Regions from separate parts of the Zafaria sp. Z1313 genome, predicted to be linked through region 2. Evidence: riboswitches for the same ligand, from Rfam matches in the RefSeq annotation. Region 2 holds a riboswitch; the other holds the start of a gene.
The links. Region 2 has a riboswitch for thiamine pyrophosphate ahead of thiC (phosphomethylpyrimidine synthase ThiC). Riboswitches for the same ligand answer to the same signal wherever they lie in the genome.

Region 1 (7,261 bases), on a different contig from region 2:
GGGTGCTCGGGAGGCATCGAGGCATGCAGGACCAGTTGCTCGTCGATGTAGGCGGGCAGCCAGGCCGGGTCCATGTGCAGAAGCCCCGCGTCGAACAGCGTGTCGCCGAAGGGGACGAGCTCGAGCTGGAGCCTCGCGAAGTCGCACACGAGGCGGACCCACAGCTGGTAGTCCGTGCTCGGCAGGGACGTCAGCGTGTCGCCGTAGTCGGGGGAGATCATCCAGCCGCGGGCCGGTTCGATCGCGAGCGGCATGACGAGCTGCTCGGGCGCCAGGTTGGCTGCCGTCGCCGTGACCGAGGCCTCGCCCTGCTGGCCCGGGTTGTTCGCCTTGAAGTACAGCCGCCCGTGGTCGGTGGGGACCACGATCTGCGTGGACCAGAGCCGGATCCGCTTCTGCTCCAGGGGGCCGGTCTGGGCCAGCGAGTAGGTGTCCAGGACCATGGAGATCCATTCCCGGACCCCGGCCTGCCACTGCTCGGAGGCCCACTCCCGGTTCCACTCTGCCACCGGGCCATCCTACCGGTGCGCGGGTGGGGCCGCCGCCGGGCTCAGCCGAGCTTGCTGGGCTCGGTGCCCGTGTCCTCCGGGGCGTCGGTGGGCTCCGTGCCGCGGACGCGGGCGATCGCGGTCATGGCGTGGAAGACGAGCAGCGTGGCGGCGGTGCCGAGCGCGATCCCGCCGAACTTCATGCCGCCGACCTCGAGGGACTCGCTGCCCATGGCGATCGCGATGATCAGTCCGGTGCCGGCGGTCATGAGGTTGATGGGGTTGGAGAAGTTGACCTGGTTCTGCACCCACAGGCGGGCGCCGATGATGCCGATCATGCCGTACAGGACGATCCCCGCGCCGCCGCTGACGCCCTGCGGGATGGTGTTGATGACGGCGCCGAACTGCGGCAGGAAGGACACCAGGATGGCCACGGTCCCGGCGACCCAGTAGGCGGCGGTGGAGTAGACGCGGGAGGAGGCCATGACCCCGATGTTCTCCGCATAGGTCGTGGTGCCGGAGCCGCCGCCGACGCCGGCCAGGACGGTCGCGGCGCCGTCGGCCATCAGGGCGCGGCCGTTGACGCCGTCCAGGTTGCGCCGGGTCATCAGGCCCACGGTCTTGACGTGGCCGATGTTCTCGGCGACCAGGACGAACACCACGGGCAGGAACAGGACCATCACGTCCAGGTGGAACGCGGGCAGGGCGAACGGCGGCAGGCCCAGCCAGGACGCGTCGCCGACCTTCGAGAAGTCCACCTGGCCCTGGGCGAGGGCCACGAGGTAGCCGACGACGATGCCGAGCAGGATGGACAGGCGCCCCAGCAGGCCGCGGAAGAGCACGGCGGAGACGACGATCGCCGCGACGGTCGTGAACGTGGTGAGCGTGAACTCCTTCATCGCGGGGAAGGTCGTGGAGGCCAGGTTCAGGCCGATGAGCGCCACGATCGTGCCCATGACGACGGGGGGCATGAAGGCGTGGATCCACCCCGTGCCGGCCCTTTGGACCACGAGGCCCACGAGGAACAGCGCCGCGCCGGCCACCACGATCCCGCCGAGCGCCCCGGCCATGCCGTGCGCGCTCATGGAGGCCGTGACGGGGGCGATGAACGCGAAGGAGGAGCCGAGGTAGCTCGGCACGCGCCCGGCGGTGACCACCAGGAAGAGCAGGGTGCCGATGCCGGAGAACAGCAGGGTCGTGGTGACCGGGAACCCGGTGATGGTCGGCACGAGCACGGTGGCGCCGAACATCGCCATGACGTGCTGCACGCCGATTCCGGCGGTCTGGAACCAGCCGAGCCGCTCGTCGGGCGCCACGACCGTGCCGGGGCGGATGGTGCGCCCGTCGCCGTGGAGCGTCCAGCCGAGGCCGAGCGGGTGCCGCGGCGGCGCGTCGGTGCGGGGGGTGGGGGCGGGCTGGCCGGGCGTCGTGCTGCTCATGGGGCTCTTCCGGTTCGGTGCGGGCAGGGCGCGGCGCCGTGCGGCCGCGCCCCCACGGCATCCTACTCGGCGCCGGCCCGCACCGCCCGTGACGTGTCGGCGAAGGCGGCCCCGGCCCCGCCGGGGTCCCCGTCCGCCGTCGTCTGGGCGAAGAAGAGCAGCTCGTGCCGCGAGGATTCGTCGAACGCGTACCGCATCGCGGCGAGCTCGTCCGGGCGGGCCCGGGCAGCAGTGAGCTCGACGATCGCGATCGCGTCCCGCGTGGCCGCGTCGAACTCCGGGGAGGAATAGGTCGCGAGCCAGTCTCCGTAGGGGTGGTCCGGGTGCGCGGCCCCCGCGAGGCGCGAGCCCACGTCCTGGTAGAGCCAGTAGCAGGGCAGGATCGCGGCGACGAGCTCGGGGTAGCCGCGCCCGGAGGCGGTGAGGTGGTTCAGGTAGGCGGCCGTCGTCGCGGTGGGCGCGGGCAGCTCCGCGCCGCCGAGCCGCGTGCGGTGCAGGACCAGCTCCTCCTCGAGGCACGCGTGCGCTCCCGCGGCCCAGAAGCGCTGCTCCCGGGGGTTCGGGGCGAGTTCGGAGGCCCGGGAGAGGACCTGCGCGTAGGTGCGCAGGTACAGGGCGTCCTGGGCCAGGTAGTGCTCGAAGTCGGTGCGGTCCAGCGTCCCGTCCTTGAGCCCGCGGATGAACGCGAGCCGGTCGATGCCCGCGCGCAGGCCGGCGATCCCGTCCCACCACGTGGACAGGAGCGCGTCCGTGGACGGGGGCCGCTGCCCGGCCCAGAGGGCGCCGAGGTGGTCCACGGGCCCGTGCCCGCCGCCGACGTCGAGCCGGTCCGCCCCGCGCAGGGCCCCCTCGAGCCACGGCTTGGCCAGCCGCAGGGCGTCGGTCCAGGACCCGGTGCGGGCGAAGAGCGTGGCGAGGGCGGAGGAGAGCGAGCACCCGGTGCCGTGCGTGTTGGCGGTGTCGACGCGCACGCCGTCGAGCTCCAGCAGGACCCCGTCGGCGCCCACGAGCGCGTCGCGGCAGCGCCCGTCCGCGGCGAGGTGACCGCCCTTGGCGAGCACCAGGACGCCGTGCCGCGCGGCGAGCCGTTGCGCCTGGTCCAGGACCTCGTCCCACGTGGGGGCGGGGGCGCTGCCCGTGAGGACGGCGAGCTCGGGCACGTTGGGGGTGACGACGTCGGCGAGCGGCAGCAGGGCGTGCAGCGCCGCCTCCGCGTCGGCGTCGAGCAGCCGGTCGCCGCTCGTGGCGACCATCACCGGATCCAGGACGACGCCGGTGCCCCGCCGCCCGCCCGGACCCGCGGCTTCGGTGCCGTCCCTGGCGACGGGGGCTCCGGCGTCGTCCCCGGGGGCGCCCCCGCGCAGGGCGCGCAGCCAGGCGGCGACGGTGTCGATGAGCTCCGCGGAGGCGAGCATGCCGATCTTCACGGCGTCGATCCGGACGTCGGAGGAGACCGAGGCGAGCTGCTCGGCGAGGAACGCGGCGGGCGGGACGTGGACGCCGGTGACGCCGCGCGTGTTCTGCGCGGTGAGCGCGGTGACGGCGGCCATGCCGTAGCCGCCGCACGCGGCGATCGACTTCAGGTCGGCCTGGATGCCGGCGCCGCCGGACGGGTCGGAGCCGGCGACGGAGAGGATGTTGGGGACGCTCATGCGCTTGCCTCCCCGGGGTGGGTGACGGCCGCCCACTCGGCGGCCAGGGAACGGGCCGCGGCCTCCGGATCCCCGGCGGCGCACACCGCCCGGACGATCGCCATCCCGGCGGCCCCGGCGGCGTGGACGGCCGCGGCGTCGCCGTGGGCCAGCCCGCCGATCGCGACGCACGGCAGCGGGGCCCGGGCCGTGAGCGCGGCCAGGCCCTCGAAGCCGAGCGGTTCCGGGTGGTCCTTCTTGGTGGGCGTGGGGCGGACGGCCCCCGTGCCCAGGTAGCTCACGGTCCCCTCCGGCAGGGCGGCGACGGCCTCGAACTGGGCGGTCCGCGACGCGCTGAGGCCCAGGATCGCGGCGGGCCCGATCAGGCGGCGCACGGCGTCGGCGGGCAGGTCCGATTGGCCGATGTGCATGCCGTCGACGACGGCTCCGGCGTCCCGCGCGGCGAGGAAGACGTCCACCCGGTCGTTGACGATCAGGGCCGCTCGCCCGGCGGTGTGCCGGGCCGTGGCGAGGACCAGGGCCAGGAAGTCCCGGGCGGGGACGTCCTTGCAGCGCAGCTGGACCATGTCCACGCCGCCGGCGACGGCCGCGGCGACGACCTCCGGCAGCGGGCGCCCGGCCGTGCTGGCCGAGTCGGCGACGAGGTAGGTGCCCAGGCGGAAGGAGCCGTGGTGGAACACGGCGTTCTGCGCGGCGCTCATCGCACGGCTCCCGCGGAGGCGAGCCGCTCCGGCGTCGTTCCCGCCAGCGCGTCGAGGAAGGCGGGGGCGAACGTCCCCGGGCCGCCCGCCGTCGCCGCGGCGTCCTCCGCCGCGGCCGAGTACCAGGCGTGCGCTGCCGCGGTGGCCTGGAGCGGGTCGCCGTGGGAGGCGACGCAGGCGGCGACGAGCGCGCCGAGGGCGCAGCCGCCCCCGGTGACGCGGGTGAGCAGCTCGCTGCCGCCGTGGACGTGCAGCGTCCCGCCCGGTCCCGTGACCAGGTCGACGGGGCCGGAGACGGCGACGACGGCGCCCGTGCGTTCGCTGAGCGCGCGGGCGGCGGGCAGGGCGGCTTCGACGGCGTCCGTGGAGTCGACGCCGCGACCGCCGGCCCCGCTGCCGGCCAGGGCCATGATCTCCGAGGCGTTGCCGCGGATCACCGCGGGGTTCAGCTCCAGGAGCAAGTGGGCGAAGTCGGTGCGCAGGGCGAGGGGGCCGACGGCGACGGGGTCCAGGACCCACGGCGTGCCGTACTCGTGGGCGGCGCGGGCGGCCTCCATCATGGCCTCGCGCTGCTCCCGGTGCGGGGTGCCGAGGTTCACCAGGACGGCGGAGGCGATCCGCGCGAAGTCGCCGGCCTCGCCGGGCACGTCGACCATGGCGGGCGCGGCGCCGGCGGCGAGCAGGACGTTGGCGGTGAAGTTGGTGACCACGGCGTTGGTCAGGCACTGCACCAGGGGGGTGGCGGAGCGCAGGCGCTCCAGGACGGTGCCGGGCGCGCCGGCGTCTTGCTGAAGATGCGTGGGCGCACGGTGGTCCATGAGCGACATCCCTCCGCTAGTACGAACTAGATCAGGTGTGTACGGGTGTGTTCTCAGTCCGCGCGGCGGACACCCCGAGTCACTGCTGGCGAGCCTACCCGGCGGGCAGCGGGGGAGCCAGCCCGGGCCCGAGCAGGTGGCGGTCCTGGTGCAGCAGGTTCGGGAACAGGTCCGGCAAGTGCTGCCGGGCGTGCCGGAGCCATTCGGACTCGATCATCTAGGGCTGCCAGAGGCCCAGACTCGTCCAGTCATCGGGCACTCCGATGGATCGAGGGGTCACGTATCCGACTCGAGGGAACGAGCCAATGAGTTCGACGACGCGGCCGGCCCAGGCGCTGTTCGGATCGATCGTACGGAGCAGGTAGGCCATCACGGCCAGGACGTTGTACAGGCCAAAGACCTGCTTGGAGGACTCCTCATCCCTGAGGTGGTCCAGGAGGGGAACTTGCCCTTTGCCGGGCCGCTTCGGAGCGGTGACCAGCTTGCGGTTGAAGATCCGCGCGTGGTGGGCCGCTACGTTTCTCACGTAGTTCAGGCTCGCGATCCGGGTGGTCCATTGCTCGTGCCGGCTCGGCAGCGATGCTCCGGTTTCCGGGTCCATCTGGGGGTCCGTGAAGGCCGCGACGAACGTGCCGGGCTCGAGATGGGCGAAGGCGGAGCGGCGGCCCAGCACGTACCCGATCTGCATGCGGAGCGAGACCTCAATCCTCTCGATCCCCTCCAGGATCAGCATCCGCAGCCGCCGTTCGAAGTCGATGAGCGCCGCGGCGTCCCCGATGGATGTGCCGGGCCGGTAGTGGTTCAGGACCCTCACCCGTGCACGGCCGTCATCGTCCACATACGTCTCCGAAGCGCGGAACGGATAGAGGTAGCCGGTCAGCCGGTAGTATCCGACCTGGCGCGGCAGTTGCGCACCGCTGCTGCCCTCAGGGATCCCGACACCGCGAGAGGCAAGTTTTGCGACCTGGTCCTCGACCGAAAGCCACTGCTTGGTGTACTCAGCCAATGGTCCTCCGGTTAAAGAAAATCAGCCCGAGCCGTGAGGCGAGCGGGCTGATCATGATGAGGAAACCATACCACGCACTCCCCCTGGAACGATCGGAGTGAATGGCGGGCATCTGGCCGAGAGCGAACTCGATCGTCGGCGGAATCCAGCCGCTCTTGCCGCCCCGGCGCCGGGATGCTGGGATGGGGGCATGAAGGCATCGTGGGGGGACCGCCGGCGCATGATCGCCGGGGCGGCGTTGTTGGGGCTGGCGTTGGCCGGCTGTTCGGGGGACGGTGGCGGAGGCGCCGCGGCCGCGCCCAGTGGCACGGTGCTGCTGGAGGACTCCGGGATGAAGCTCCTGGCCCTGGCCGAGGAGCCGGACGCGCACATGGACGCGCTCCTGCAGGGCAACCTCGCGGTCGACGAGGGCGGGTGTGCCGTCGTCGCCCCCCGCGACGGCTCGGGCCCCGTGCTGGTGGTGTTCCCGCACGGGACCACCCTGGAGGCCGGCGTGGTGCAGGTCCCCGGGAAGAAGCAGCTCGGCCTCGGCGACCTCATCTCCCTCGGCGGCGGCATCATGCCCCTGGACGGCGAACGGCCCCGCGACTGCACGGGCGGCGACGTCTTCTGGGGCAGCCAGCCGTAGCCCGGCATGCCGCCCGTCATGCGGCCGGCGGCCGTACCGCGGGGTAACCCGAGGCGCTAAGGTCGGGGCATGGGACTTTTCTCTCGCGGCAAGCCGCGCCCTCCGGCCGACGTCGCGCCGGACCAGGAGCAGGACGACGCCGGACGGGGCGCCGAGGCGGGCGCCCCGCACGTCCCCGGCGTCGCCGAGACCGTCGCCCGGCTGCGCGACTCCAGCCACTCCCGCCTGATGCACACGCGCCGCCACCGCGCCGCGCAGCTGCGCAGCCTCGAGCGGATGCTCGAGGCGCACGAGGAGGACATCCTCGCCGCGCTCGCCGAGGACCTCGGCAAGCCCGCGATCGAGGCGAAGCTGACCGAGCTGGACCTGCTGCGCAGCGAGATCGACCACGCCCAGCTCTACCTCACCGAGTGGATGGCGGCCCGCCACGTCCGCGCCCCGCTGTCCATGCAGCCCGCCACCGCCAAGGTGGAGCCCCAGCCCAAGGGCCTCGTGCTGATCCTGGGACCGTGGAACTACCCGCTGCAGC
Region 2 (7,261 bases):
CGAGGGTGCCGATGAGGTCCTTGATCCTCCGGTAGTCCGGCCGGAAGTCGTGTCCCCAGTCCGAGATGCAGTGGGCCTCGTCGATGACCAGCAGGCCCATGCGGCGCACCAGCTCCGGCAGCTGGCGCTCGCGGAAGGCCGGGTTGTTGAGGCGTTCCGGCGAGACGAGCAGGACGTCGACCTCGTCGGCGTCGAGCCGGGCCAGGACGTCGCCCCACTCGAGCGCGTTGGCGGAGTTGATGGCCTCGGCGCGGACTCCCGCCCGCCCGGCGGCGGCCACCTGGTCCCGCATGAGCGCGAGCAGGGGGCTGACGATGAGGGTCGGCCCCGCCCCCCGGGCCCGCAGCAGCAGGCTCGCCACGAAGTAGACGGCGGACTTGCCCCAGCCGGTGCGCTGCACGACGAGCGCCCGCCGTCCCCCGTCGACGAGGGCCTCGATCGCCTCGAACTGCCCGTCGTGGAAGTCGGCGTCCTCCCGCCCCACGAGGCGGCGCAGCACCGCCGTCGCGCTCTCCCGAAGTCCCGTACCCGTCGTCGTCTCAACCATGCGCCCCAGTATTCCAGCCGCTGCCGACGCTTCGGCCCGCCGGCCCGGGGCTGTGGAGCGGGACGGGGTCCCGGGGCGTTGTGGAGGAGCGGTGCCGGTCGGACTCAGCCGGCATCTCACGGGCCGCGGGGCCGAAGCGTCACCGGCAGCGGCTAAGCTCGAACCCGTGCAGAGCGAGATTGATCTTTCCGAGTCCTTCAAGGCCTACGACGTGCGCGGGATCGTGGGCGAGACCATCACCGAGGAGAGCGTGGAGGCCGTCGGCGCGGCCTTCGTGGACGTCCTGGGCCTGGCCGGTTCCACGGTGCTGGTCGGCGGGGACATGCGTCCGTCGTCTCCGGCGTTCTCCCGCGCCTTCGCGCGCGGGGCGGCCTACCGGGGCGCCGACGTGCGGATGCTCGGGCTGATCTCCACCGACGAGCTCTACTTCGCGTGCGGGATCCTGGACGCGGCGGGCGTGGTGTTCACCGCGAGCCACAACCCGGCCGAGTACAACGGGATGAAGATGGCCCTGGCCGGCGCGGTCCCGGTCTCCTCCGATACCGGCCTGTACCGGATCCGGGATGTCGCCCAGTCCTACCTGGCCGAGGGCCTGCCGGTCTCCGGGGACGCCCCGCAGGGCCGGGTCGGGGACGTCGACGTGCTCGCGGACTACGCCGCGTACCTGCGCTCGCTCGTGGACCTGTCCGGCATCCGGCCGCTGAAGGTCGTCGTCGACGCCGGCAACGGGATGGCGGGCATGACGACGCCGGCCGTGCTCGGGGACGCCCTGCTGCCGGGTCTTCCGCTGGAGATCGTGCCCCTGTACTTCGAGCTGGACGGCACCTTCCCGAACCATCCGGCCAACCCGCTGGAGCCGGAGAACCTGCGGGACCTGCAGGCCGCGGTCGTGGAGCACGGGGCGGACATCGGCCTGGCGTTCGACGGCGACGCGGACCGCTGCTTCGTGATCGACGAGCTCGGCGCCCCGGTCTCGCCCTCGGCGGTGACCGCGCTCGTGGCCCGCCGCGAAATCGCCCGCGCGAAGGCCGCGGGCGAGGAGGCCCCGGTGGTCATCCACAACCTGATCACCTCCCGGGCGGTGCCCGAGCTCGTGGAGCACGACGGCGGACGCCCCGTGGTCACGCGGGTGGGACACTCGTTCATCAAGGCCGTGATGGCGGCCGAGGGCGCCGTGTTCGGCGGCGAGCACTCGGCCCACTACTACTTCCGCGACTTCTTCAATGCCGACACCGGCATGCTCGCGGCGATGCACGTCCTGGCGGCCCTGGGCGGGCAGGAGCGCCCGCTCTCGGCGCTGGCCGAGGAGTACGAGCCCTACTTCGCCTCCGGCGAGCTGAACTCGCGGATCGAAGACAAGGACGCGGCCGTGGCCCGCGTGCTCGGGGCCTTCGCCGCCGGCCACGACGGCAACGGCGGCCGCGGAACGATCGCCCTCGACGCGGAGGGCCTCAAGGGCGCCGGCACCGTCGTCGAACGCCTCGACGGAACCACGATCGCCGCGGCGGACGGCTCCTTCTGGTTCAACCTCCGCCCCTCCAACACCGAGCCCTTCCTGCGCTACAACGGCGAGGCGAGGGACCCCCAGACCATGGAACGCGTCCGCGACGCCGTCCTCGAGATCGTCAGGAGCACCGCATGAGCGAGAACCGCATCACCGAGCTGGGCCCCGAGGCCCACCTGCAGCTGAACCGCGTCCTGGGCACGGCCCTCGGCGTCGCCCGCGAGCAGCTCGAGGCCAACGGGGTCTTCCTGCCGTTCGCGGTCGCCCTGGAAGCGGCCCAGGACGGAGCCGAGGGCGAGCTGCGCCTCCTCGCCGTGCAGCCGCCGGCGGACGACGACGATCCGGAAGTGGACATCGACGCCGAGGCGATGATGGGCGACCTCGTCGAACTCCTGGGGCAGCAGCGCGAGGGCTTCACCGCGATCGCCCTCGTCTCCGACGTCACGCTGCTCGAGGAGGACCGCGACGCCGTGCACGCCAACGCGGAGCACAGCGAGGGCGGGGCGGTCGCCGTCGTCCAGGCCTACACGCCGCCCGCCGCGGAGGGTGGCGAGTGGGCCTTTGCCGAGCCCGCGGCGGAAGCCGGCGAGCTGCTCATCTGGGGCTGACCCCGCCCGGGCTGGGACACTGAGGGAGTGAAGCTCAACGCCTTCGGCGACGTCTGCCTGCGCATCCTGATGCTGCTCGGCTCCCGGGAGGGAGAGCAGCTCACGAGCCGCGCCGTCGCCGAGGCGATCGGCATCCCCTACAACCACGTCAGCAAGGCCGTCCTCGAGCTCGGCCGGCGCGGCGCGCTCGAGGTGGCGCGCGGGCGCACGGGCGGGGCGCGGATCACCCCGGCGGGCCTGGGGCTCAGCGTCGGCTCCCTCCTGCGCAGCCTCGACGAGCAGCCCGACGTCGTGGACTGCACCTCCGGCGACCACGCGTGCCCGCTGATCGCGGGCTGCCGCCTCCGCGGGGCGCTCAACCGGGCGCGCGAGGCCTTCTACGCGGAGCTCGATCCCCTCACCATCGCGGACCTCACCCGGGATCCGCGCCTCGTCCGGCTTCCGCTGCCCACCTTCCCCTGACGCGACCGCCCGACTTGCGAGTAACTTCTACGAGGCGTAGAAATGAATCATAAAACTTGCATACTCAATGCAAGTAATCACTTTCAGCGAGGAGACGCCATGCTGTCCGAGAAGTCCCGTCCCGTCATCGAGGCCACGCTGCCGGTCATCGCCGAGCGCATCGGAGCGATCACCCGGAAGTTCTACGCGGGCCTGTTCGCCGCCCACCCGGAACTTCTCGACGGGCTCTTCAGCCGCGCCAACCAGAAGAACGGGACCCAGCAGAAGGCCCTCGCCGGCTCGATCGCGGCCTTCGCGACGCATCTCCTGCAGCACCCGGACACCCTGCCCGAGGCCGTCCTGTCGCGGATCGCCCACAAGCACGCCTCGCTCGGGATCGTCGAGGAGCAGTACCCGATCGTCTACGAGCACCTCTTCGCCGCGATCGCCGATGACCTCGGGGATGCCGTCACCTCCGAGGTCGCCGAAGCCTGGACCGAGGTCTACTGGCTCATGGCCGACGCGCTCATCAAGCTCGAGAAGGGCCTCTACGCCCGGCAGGCGAACGACAAGGCGTGGACCCCGTGGCGCCTCGTGGCGCGGGAGGCCGCCGGCGGGGGATCGGCCACGTTCCGCTTCGCCCCGGCCGACGACACCCCGGTGACGGAGGCCCTCCCGGGCCAGTACGTCTCGATCCGCGTGGCTCTGCCCGACGGCGTGCGGCAGTGCCGCCAGTACACGCTCTCCGGCAACGTCGCCTCGAGGACCGAGCGCGTCGTCACGGCCAAGCTCGACGAGGGCGGCGAGGTCTCCCCGTTCCTGCACCGCGGGCTGGGGATCGGCGACGTCGTGGAGCTCTCGAATCCCTACGGCGACCTCACGATCGACGCCGGCGGCGCGCCGATCGTCCTGGCCACGGCAGGCATCGGCTGCACACCCAGCGCCTCCGCCCTCGAGGCCCTCGCGGCCGGGGCCTCCGAGCGCCGGGTCCTGGTCCTCCACGCCGAACAGCGCGCCGACAGCTGGTCGCTCCAGGCGCAGATGCGCTCCGCCGTCGAGGCCCTGCCGAACGCGGAGCTGAGGCTGTGGCTCGAGGACACAACGGGCGCCCCCGGCGAGTGGGAGGCAGCGGAGGGCCTCATGGACCTCTCCGGACTCGAGCTTCCGGCGGACGCGACGCTGTATCTGTGCGGGCCGCTGCCGTTTATGCGCGCCGTCCGATCCCAGGCGATCGACGCGGGCATCCCGGCCACGAGCATCCACTACGAGGTCTTCGGCCCCGACCTCTGGCTCGCCGCCTGAGCCGGGCCCCGGCGTCGTTCCGTCCACGGCGGCGCGGCGACGGGGCGCGCCGGAGCCGGGGCACGACGCCGATGCCCCCTCGGGCGCGGAGCACGCCGGAGCCGGGAATCGATGTCGGTGCCGCCTTGGGGGCGGCACCGACTTGGTGCCCGGGGCCACTTCGCGCTAGGCTCGGGCCCGTCCACACGGGTGCCCCGGCAGGGGCTGAGATCGGGCTGACGCCGCCTGCGACCGTCGAACCTGTCCGGGTCATGCCGGCGTAGGAAGTGAGGGCTCCTCCGTGAGCGATTCAAGAGAAAACCCGTCCATCCACCGTGCCTCCGAGCAGCATCCGGCGCACTCCCCGGCGTTCCTCGAGGACCCCGGCCGGGGCCTGCGCGTCCCGGTCACGGCGATCGAGCTCGACGACTCCCCCGACGGGACGCCGAACCCGCCCCTTCACGTCTACCGCACCGCGGGCCCGGGCGGCGACCCGCTCGAAGGGCTTCCCCCGTTCCGCGCCGCGTGGATCGCCGGCCGCGGCGACACAGAGGAGTACACGGGGCGCGGCCGCGAGCTGCTCGACGACGGCCGGGCGGCCGTGCGCCGTGGCGCGGCCTCCGCCGAGTGGAGGGGCGTCCGCCCGGTCCCGCGGCGCTCGATCGAGGGCCGGCGGGTCACGCAGATGCACTACGCCCGCGCCGGGCTCGTCACCGAGGAGATGCGCTACGCGGCCCTGCGCGAGGGCTGCGACCCGGAACTCGTGCGCAGCGAGCTCGCGGCGGGCCGGGCGATCCTGCCGGCGAACGTCAACCACCCGGAGTCGGAGCCGATGGTGATCGGCAAGGCGTTCCTCGTGAAGATCAACGCGAACATCGGCAACTCTGCCGTGACGAGCTCGATCGCGGAGGAGGTGGACAAGCTGCAGTGGGCCACGCGCTGGGGCGCGGACACGGTCATGGACCTCTCCACGGGTGACGACATCCACACCACGCGCGAGTGGATCCTGCGCAATTCGCCGGTCCCGATCGGCACGGTGCCCATCTACCAGGCGCTCGAGAAGGTCGGCGGAGACGCGGCCAAGCTGGACTGGGACGTCTTCCGGGACACCGTGATCGAGCAGTGCGAGCAGGGCGTGGACTACATGACCATCCACGCCGGCGTGCTGCTGCGCTACGTCCCGTTGACGGCCGAGCGGGTCACGGGGATCGTCTCCCGCGGCGGCTCGATCATGGCCGGCTGGTGTCTGGCCCACCACCGCGAGAACTTCCTCTACGAGCGCTTCGACGAGCTGTGCGAGATCTTCGCCCGGTACGACGTCGCGTTCTCGCTCGGCGACGGCCTGCGGCCCGGCTCGATCGCGGACGCGAACGACGCCGCCCAGTTCGCCGAGCTGGACACCCTCGCCGAGCTGACGAAGCGGGCGTGGGAGTTCGACGTCCAGGTCATGGTGGAGGGGCCCGGGCACGTGCCGCTGCACCTCGTGCGGGAGAACGTGGAGCGGCAGCAGGAGCTGTGCGACGGCGCCCCGTTCTACACCCTCGGCCCGCTCGTCACGGATGTCGCGCCGGGCTACGACCACATCACGAGCGCCATCGGGGCCACGGAGATCGCCCGCTACGGCACGGCGATGCTCTGCTACGTCACGCCGAAGGAGCATCTGGGCCTGCCCAACAAGGACGACGTCAAAACGGGAGTGATCACCTACAAGATCGCCGCGCACGCTGCCGACCTGGCCAAGGGCCACCCGGGCGCCCGGGAGCGCGACGACGCCCTGTCCAAGGCGCGCTTCGAGTTCCGTTGGAAGGACCAGTTCGCCTTGTCACTGGATCCGGCGACGGCGGAGGCGTTCCACGACGAGACGCTGCCGGCCGAACCGGCCAAGACGGCGCATTTCTGCTCGATGTGCGGGCCGAAGTTCTGCTCGATGCGGATCTCCCAGGACATCCGCCGGCAGTTCGGCGGCGCTGCCGAGCAGGAGGAGCTCGCCGGGGCCATCCAGGCCGGCATGGACGCCAAGAGCCGCGAGTTCGCCGCGTCGGGATCGAGCGTGTACCTGCAGCCGACGATCCCCGTCGGCCCGGGAGCCGCCGGCCGCGGCTGACCCGGCGGGCCGGCCCCGTGAAGCCGGGCCCCGGCGTCGTCCTGAATCCGGACGACGCCGGGGCCCCGGGGGCTACGGTTCGCGCAGCCGGGGGTGCGCCTCGCCGCGCTCGATCCACGCGCGGACCATGGCGTTGAAGAAGAGCGGGTCCTCGATGCTCCACTGGTGGTGCATGCCGGGGGCGAGGCGGAAGACGGCGTCCGGCTTGGCCTGGGCGATCTCGGCGAAGCCCTTGCGCACCACCGACGGTTCCTTGGCGCCGGCGACGACGAGCAGCCGGCCCGCGAAGTCCGCGAGCCCCCCGGGCACGCCGCCGGCGTAGACCTCCTCCATCATGGCCTTCATGTTCTCGGGGCGCAGCGTTAGCCCGTGGTCCGAATACAGGCGGCGCGAGTCGGCCGGGATCCCGAACGCGCCGGCCTGCATCTTCCAGAACCATTCGGCGTCCCAGAAGCGCAGCTGGGCCGCCGCGGCGACCCGGACACCGGGACCGACGGGGCGGACCGCCGCCCCGCTGAAGACCGCGCTCTCGACGAGCTCGGGGTGGCGGGCCAGGACGCGCAGGCCGACGACCGCCCCGAGCGAGAGCCCCACGAGGTGGACGCGCCCGTCCTCGATCTCGTCGGCGACGAACGCGGCGACGTCGTCCGCGGCGCTCTCCAGCCCGGCCCAGTCCTCGGCCGCACGGGCGCCGAAGCCGGGCAGGTGCGGCGTGAACACGCGGTAGTCGGCGAAGCCCTTGACCTGCGGGTCCCACATCCAGTTGGCGACGTTGC

Region 1: another riboswitch for thiamine pyrophosphate. It lies ahead of thiM (hydroxyethylthiazole kinase); the one in region 2 lies ahead of thiC (phosphomethylpyrimidine synthase ThiC).

Annotation. Positions count from the first base shown of each region.
Region 1 is NZ_JBNWUK010000016.1:38,532-45,792, reverse strand. Features, by position in the region: gene ACQ3I4_RS13295 (hypothetical protein) at 1-509, opposite strand, end outside; gene ACQ3I4_RS13290 (uracil-xanthine permease family protein) at 551-1,927, opposite strand; gene ACQ3I4_RS13285 (PfkB family carbohydrate kinase) at 1,990-3,579, opposite strand; gene thiE (thiamine phosphate synthase) at 3,576-4,280, opposite strand; gene thiM (hydroxyethylthiazole kinase) at 4,277-5,098, opposite strand; TPP riboswitch at 5,090-5,185, opposite strand; gene ACQ3I4_RS13270 (hypothetical protein) at 5,193-5,315, opposite strand; gene ACQ3I4_RS13265 (Abi family protein) at 5,316-6,104, opposite strand; gene ACQ3I4_RS13260 (hypothetical protein) at 6,295-6,732, shown strand; gene ACQ3I4_RS13255 (aldehyde dehydrogenase family protein) at 6,802-7,261, shown strand, end outside.
Region 2 is NZ_JBNWUK010000012.1:31,680-38,940, reverse strand. Features, by position in the region: gene ACQ3I4_RS11730 (RecQ family ATP-dependent DNA helicase) at 1-547, opposite strand, end outside; gene ACQ3I4_RS11725 (phosphomannomutase/phosphoglucomutase) at 714-2,189, shown strand; gene ACQ3I4_RS11720 (hypothetical protein) at 2,186-2,659, shown strand; gene ACQ3I4_RS11715 (RrF2 family transcriptional regulator) at 2,687-3,121, shown strand; gene ACQ3I4_RS11710 (globin domain-containing protein) at 3,221-4,402, shown strand; TPP riboswitch at 4,578-4,685, shown strand; gene thiC (phosphomethylpyrimidine synthase ThiC) at 4,683-6,485, shown strand; gene ACQ3I4_RS11700 (alpha/beta fold hydrolase) at 6,558-7,261, opposite strand, start outside.